DNA from 3 places in the Klebsiella africana genome. Region 3 is predicted to be linked to each of the others. Evidence: predicted binding sites of a transcription regulator. Region 3 holds the regulator's gene; each other region holds the start of a gene.
The links. The regulator LexA, encoded in region 3, represses DNA repair genes until DNA is damaged. The targets are predictions, from matches to a motif close to TNCTGTATGTACATACAGNA.
Positions count from the first base shown of each region.

Region 1 (2,269 bases), 720 kb from region 3:
GCCAGACGTGCTCCTGAGTGGTCAGCTGGAAGTCATTGAATTTCAGTTTAATGCCCTGGCGGGCGATCAACAGGTCCGGTTTGACCTTCGCCAGCCGCCGCTCCAGTTCGGGATAGAGGTTTTCGATAATCGCTTCGCACTCCGGCCAATGGTGAATATCTTCCGCTAAGGTGCGCTCCACGCCCACCGATTTACGTTGCCGATCGTTATGGATTTCCCGCTCATCAATCCCGTGGCTGCGCTCCCACAGGATCCGTCCGAATTTACCGAAGCGCTTAAGCAGCATCGCCAGATCGCTGTTCTGCACATCGCCACAGGTTCGCAGGCCCATATTTTCCAGCTTCGCCGCCGATACCTTACCGACGCCGGGTATTTTCGCCAGCGGCAGCGCCCGCACAAACTCTGCCACCTGATGGGGAGCGATAACGAACTGGCCGTTGGGTTTATTCATATCTGAAGCGATTTTAGCGAGAAACTTTACTGGCGCCACGCCCGCCGAGGCGGTGAGATGCAGCTCCCGTTCGATGGTTTCGCGGATCTCCTGAGCTATCAGAGTGGCCGACCCGTGACAATGCACGCTGTCGCTGACGTCAAGGTAGGCTTCATCCAGCGACAACGGCTCAATGCGGGAAGTATAGCGGGAGAAAATTTCGCGGATATGGTTCGAGGCTTCTTTGTAGGCATCGAAGCGGCCGGGAAGCAACGTGAGATGCGGGCACAGCTTGAGCGCTGTCGCCGTCGGCATGGCGCTGCGCACGCCAAACTTACGCGCAGGATAGTTCGCGGTACTAATCACGCCACGCTGTACCCGACTGCCGCCTATCGCGAGGGGAATATCGCGCAACGCTGGGTTGTCGCGCATCTCAACCGCCGCAAAGAAACAGTCCATATCGACATGGATAATTTTACGCATCGTCAGACTCAACACTGTATACCCATACAGCATAGCAAAATCAGATGCGAATTTTATGCTTTTTTTATTTCATCGGCTAAAAAAGCGGTTAAAACATAAAACTGCAATAAATTATGTTTATTTTCATTGAGTTAAAAGATAAATCAGGAATATATAATCATGAAGAAAATACTTACCGCGCTTTGCCTGCTGGCCACCGCCAGCGCCTGGGCTGCTCCACAGCTGATAGCCCACCGCGGCGGCACCGGCGATGCCCCGGAAAATACCCTGCCGGCCATTAAGCTGGCGCTGGAGAATGAGGCCGAAGCCATCTGGGTGACAGTGCAGTTAAGCCGCGACGGCGTACCGGTGCTCTACCGGTCAAGCGATCTCTCCGCCCTGACCAATGCCGAGGGTAAGGTCTCCAGCTTAACTGCCGCCGAGCTGGCGAAAGTCGACGCTGGCTGGAAATGGGGTGATGAAAGCCACCCATGGCGCGGTAAGCAGGCCACTATTCCGACCTTGCAAAGCGTTTTACAGCACTGGCCGCACACTTTTTTCTATATCGATATCAAATCTCCGGATGCCGACCCGACCGTGATGGGCCAGCGTCTGCTTGAAGTGTTAAAAGCCACCAACAGCCTCGATCGCGTGCGGATCTATTCCACCGAAGACCGCTATATCGCCGCCCTGCCGCCAGCCATCCCTCGCTTTGTCACTCGCAGTGAAACCCGCACCAGGCTTGCCAATATTTCGCTCAGCCATCAGTGCCAGCCAGGGCGTCAACGCGATGGTGAGCAGTGGTATGGACTGGAGCTGAAGCGTAAAGTCGAGGTGGTGGAGAAATTCACCCTTGGCGAAGGGATCTCCCCGGCGACGCTCACCTGGGATAAAGAGGCGATGGATTGCTTCCGCTCGCAGGGTAAAGCGCACATTATCTTCTTCGGCATCAACAGTGTGGAAGATTACCGCACGGCGAAGGAACTGGGCGCCGACGGGGTGATGGTGGATTCTCCGGAGCAGGCGAAAAGCTGGCAGTAAGGGAGTCAACGGCTAAAAAGGCCGCGAAAGCGGCCTCACATTGCTGGCATGTTGTTGCCGGGTGGCGGCTGGCGCCTTACCCGGCCTACAAAACCGAAGCAGCAGACCCGGCAAGCGCAGCGCCACCGGGCCTAAATGGCCAAAGATTACAAAATACGCTGCTGCTGGCGCTGCGCCTCGCGGGCGAGACGTTTCTTACGCGCGTCGCACGGTTCCGGACAGTCGCAGACTTTCTCCAGCCCCAGCGAGGCGATCCCGCCGCAGCTGCCCTGGATGCTTTTACGCTTCACCAGGTAACCCAGGGACATACCGAGGATCACCAGCGCAAAAATCACA
Region 1 covers NZ_CP084874.1:4,175,338-4,177,606, forward strand. Annotated here, with positions in the region: gene dinB (DNA polymerase IV) at 1-913, opposite strand, end outside; gene LGL98_RS20180 (glycerophosphodiester phosphodiesterase family protein) at 1,073-1,933, shown strand; gene nqrM ((Na+)-NQR maturation NqrM) at 2,080-2,269, opposite strand, start outside.
Region 1: the regulator LexA is predicted to act here: its motif matches at 926-945, upstream of dinB (DNA polymerase IV).

Region 2 (2,269 bases), 2.1 Mb from region 3:
GCCCTGCTCTTTCATTAGCTGGCGCAGTTCAAGGACAATCTCATTCAGCTTTTCATTGTTGGCGCGCACGGGCTGAGGGTTCCCTTCGTACAGCGCGTGGGCGATGGACAGCAGCGTCTGCTGGGTCATTTGCTGCGTCTCCCGCAGAGTGTGCGCATTGAGCATCACAAAGTGGCCCGGACGGGTGGCCCACCAGGCGTTGATCTGCAGCTCCAGCATGCAGACGAGGTTGCGGCTGACGGTCTGGATAGCCTCGAAGATCGCCTTCTGGATGTGCGTCTCTTTGCTGGCGGGGGTGATCAGCCCACGCATTTTAACAACGTCGTTCAGCGCCTGCTGGAGATGTTTTTCCAGCCGCGGGCGATCCACCAGATTTGGCGAAAAGCCGGCCTGGTAGAGGCGGTTGAAGTTCGTGACATAGCTGGCCATCTGGATACGCCAGTGGATGAACGCCCGCTGCGGCCAGATACCGGTAAACAGCATCGCCAGCAGGGAGCCGAAGATCACGTCGCCGCTTCGCCACAGCGCAGTATGCATGTCGCCGGGCGGCGCCCCGACTACCACCGACAGGGTAATGCCGATCAGCAGCGCCTGATAGGGTTTCTTGCCCAGCGCCAGCCAGCCGCACAGGAACATCGCCGCCGCGCACCAGATGACCATCAGCGGCAGGGAGATAAGCTCAAGCTTCAGCGCCACCAGCCCCAGCGCCGAGCCGAGGATCGTGCCGCCGATGCGTTGAAACGCCCGCGGCACGACGTTGCCCCAGAAGGAGATCGGCCCCATCACCACCACCAGGGTGATAAGAGGCCAGGTCCCCTCCGGCACGTTCAGCAGCCGTACCAGCAAAAAAGTGAGCACAAAGGCCAGCGCAATCCGCACACCATGCACCACCCGATAATGGCGATACAAGCGGATCTCAAATGGCTTGAGTGATTTATCAGCGCGCACAACCCTCTCCGGCAAAACGAAAAGGCCAATTGTAACTGCTTTTTCGCCCGGAGCATGCCGGGAATGTAAAAAACCTTGTCCGGAACAGGGGTAAACCGCTACGACGCGACGCGCTCAACGGGAACATACATGTCGATATCCCAGTAGCCGTCGTGGTTGCCGTCGTTGAGATAGATCTCAAAACAAGGCCTGGGGGCAACGCGATGCGTCGTGCTCTGTAGCAGGCTGTCGAAAAACTGCATCCACGGGGTGGCGAAGTCGTTATCCACCACCCGCGCGCGGGCGCAGGCGTAATCTCCGTCGGCAATCGCCGCCAGGATCACCCCTTCGCTGTTGGCGGGGATGACGTAATTCTCATCAACGGTCACCGCCGTCGCGCAGCGCAGTTTTTCCGCGGGCACTTCCTCCGGGTTATCGTAGTAGACGGCCACCCATTCCCGGGCGGGTACCTGACGGTTCTCAACCCACATCATCAGTTGCTCAAACCCCTGCTTGACGGTTTGCTCCCATGGCCCGACCAAATGGAAACCGGCAATGGTTTTCTTGCCGAGGGTGGTGATGCTGTAGTTCATCTTGCCTCCTTTTGAGGATAATTAACTGTATATATATACAGTTAATTTAGCAGAGGATCCCCCCTCAGTATGTGCGCGAATTCACAGAGTCGCCATCACCACTGCTGAAAAAACAGGCGTCTCGTCAGCACGAGCGGCAGGCGAAAAAAAACCGCCTGCGAAGAGGCGGTTGGCGTGGTTACAGCTCGTGGTGCAGGTAATCGCTCATTCGCGAGAACACTCCGCCTTTATTGATGCTTTCGAGGGTGACCAGCGGATAGTGCCCCACCACCTTGTCGCCGTCATACAGCGAAATCTCGCCAACCCGCTGGTTGGCGGCGATCGGCGCCTCAAGGTCCTTCTTATCCAGTACATATTTCGCTTTAATCCGCGACACTTCCGCCTTCGGCAGGGCTAACCAGAAATCCTGATCGGTGCCGAGCTTAATCTGCTCTTTATCGCCGTACCAGATACGCTCGGTGCCGACCTTCTGCCCCTTCTGCAGCACCTGCACGGTGTCAAAGTTCTGCTGGCCCCAGTGCAGCAGTTTAGCAGCCTGCTGCTCGCGGCCTTTCGGGCTGTCCGCCCCCATCACCACCGCGATCAGCCGGCGCTGGCCATCCACCGCCGAAGCGATCAGGTTGAAGCCGGCGCCGGAGGTGTGGCCCGTTTTCAGGCCATCGACGTTCATGGTTTTATCCCACAGCAGGCCGTTCCGGTTTTGCTGGGTGATGCCGTTCCACGTCAGGCTCTTCTGGCTGTACATATGG
Region 2 covers NZ_CP084874.1:1,756,581-1,758,849, reverse strand. Annotated here, with positions in the region: gene LGL98_RS08425 (FUSC family protein) at 1-948, opposite strand, end outside; gene sbmC (DNA gyrase inhibitor SbmC) at 1,047-1,520, opposite strand; gene dacD (serine-type D-Ala-D-Ala carboxypeptidase DacD) at 1,699-2,269, opposite strand, start outside.
Region 2: the regulator LexA is predicted to act here: its motif matches at 1,544-1,563, upstream of sbmC (DNA gyrase inhibitor SbmC).

Region 3 (2,269 bases):
AGATCCGGATGGTTGCGGTGCAGATCGAGGTAGTCGTGGAACAGCTTGATGGACTCTTCTTTTGGCGTGTAATAGGTAAACACGCGTGGCCCGCCGTGGATGAATACGTAACGCGGCAGCAGCGTGCCGTCGATCTCCAGCGGTTCAAGCGGGTCAGGTAAATCATGCGCCAGACATTGGGCGCGCAGCGTCAGCAGGTCCGCCTTCGAGTTATAGGGCAGGACGTACATGACCGGACGCGAGGTATCGAGTCCTAATTCCTGGGCGGGCTCTGCCGGAATAGACTTGCTTTTTACCAGCACCCGTAATGGTAAATTCAGTAATTTATAGTAAATTCGTTGCCAGCCGGACATAAACGATGTGAAGCCTCTGGTTAATCATGCAAATGCGCGGCAAGAATAACAGAAAGCGGGCAAAATTTCCGTTACCGCGCGGCAAACGCGTACACTCATCGACGTCATTTACATAAAAAGGTTTTGCGATGGCCAATAATACCACCGGGTTAACCCGAATCATTAAAGCGGCAGGTTACTCCTGGAAAGGATTTCGCGCGGCGTGGGTCAACGAGGCCGCGTTTCGTCAGGAGGGCGTCGCCGCCATCGTGGCCGTCGCGATCGCCTGCTGGCTGGACGTCGACGCCATCACCCGCGTATTGCTGATTGGCTCGGTCCTGCTAGTGATGATAGTCGAAATTCTCAACAGCGCGATTGAGGCGGTTGTGGATCGTATCGGCTCGGATTTTCACGAGCTTTCAGGGCGCGCCAAAGATATGGGATCGGCGGCGGTTCTGCTGGCGATTATCATCGCGCTGATCACCTGGGGGACGCTGCTGTGGAGCCATTATCATTAACGTTCTTCGCTAACCCTCGCAAAATCTAAACAATCTGCCGATTTTTGTGTGCCATGTGGTTCCAAAATCACCGTTAGCTGTATATACTCACAGCATAACTGTATATACACCCAGGGGGCGGAATGAAAGCGTTAACGACCAGGCAGCAAGAGGTGTTTGATCTCATTCGGGATCATATCAGCCAGACGGGCATGCCGCCGACGCGTGCGGAAATTGCTCAGCGCTTGGGGTTCCGTTCCCCAAACGCGGCGGAAGAACACCTGAAAGCGCTGGCGCGTAAAGGCGCGATCGAGATCGTCTCCGGTGCCTCTCGCGGTATTCGTCTGTTGACGGAAGAAGAGCACGGCCTGCCGCTGATCGGCCGCGTTGCCGCCGGTGAACCGCTGCTGGCGCAGCAGCATATTGAAGGCCACTACCAGGTCGACCCGTCGATGTTTAAACCGAATGCCGACTTCCTGCTGCGCGTTAGCGGTATGTCGATGAAAGACATTGGTATTCTGGATGGCGATCTGCTGGCGGTGCATAAAACTCAGGACGTGCGTAACGGCCAGGTGGTTGTCGCGCGTATCGATGAAGAAGTGACCGTAAAGCGTCTGAAAAAGCAGGGCAATGTCGTTGAACTGCTGCCGGAAAACAGCGAGTTTTCCCCGATCGTCGTCGATCTGCGCCAGCAGAGCTTCACCATTGAAGGTCTGGCCGTCGGCGTGATCCGTAACGGTGAGTGGCTGTAACTCCCGTCTTAACGCAGCGTCATCATGATGCATGACGCTGCGATGTTTCTCCTCTGTCTGGTCCCTCTTCATGCTGCTCAACGCCGCCGATAAAGCACTGTGGCGCCTCGCGCTACCCATGATTTTCTCCAATATCACCGTTCCGCTGCTGGGGCTGGTGGATACGGCCGTGATCGGCCACCTGGACAGCCCGGTATATCTCGGCGGTGTGGCGGTCGGAACGACGGCCACCAGTTTCCTCTTTATGCTGCTGCTGTTTCTGCGTATGAGCACCACCGGGCTCACCGCTCAGGCCTGGGGCGCCAAAGATCCGCAGCGGCTGGCGCGGGCGCTGGTGCAGCCGCTGGCCCTGGCGCTGGGCGCCGGGGTGCTGATTATCCTGCTCCGCCTGCCGCTGATTGACCTCGCTCTGCATATTGTCGGCGGCAGCGAGGCAGTTCTCGAGCAGGCGAGACGGTTTCTCGAAATCCGCTGGCTCAGCGCTCCCGCCTCGCTGGCCAACCTGGTGCTGCTCGGCTGGCTGCTGGGCGTCCAGTACGCCCGGGCGCCGGTTATTCTGCTGGTGGTGGGTAATCTGTTGAATATTGTGCTCGACCTGTGGCTGGTGATGGGCCTGCGGATGAACGTCCAGGGGGCGGCGCTGGCCACGGTCACCGCCGAGTACGCGACCCTGTTCATCGGCCTGGTG
Region 3 covers NZ_CP084874.1:4,895,499-4,897,767, reverse strand. Annotated here, with positions in the region: gene plsB (glycerol-3-phosphate 1-O-acyltransferase PlsB) at 1-353, opposite strand, end outside; gene LGL98_RS23530 (diacylglycerol kinase) at 482-850, shown strand; gene lexA (transcriptional repressor LexA) at 973-1,581, shown strand; gene dinF (MATE family efflux transporter DinF) at 1,652-2,269, shown strand, end outside.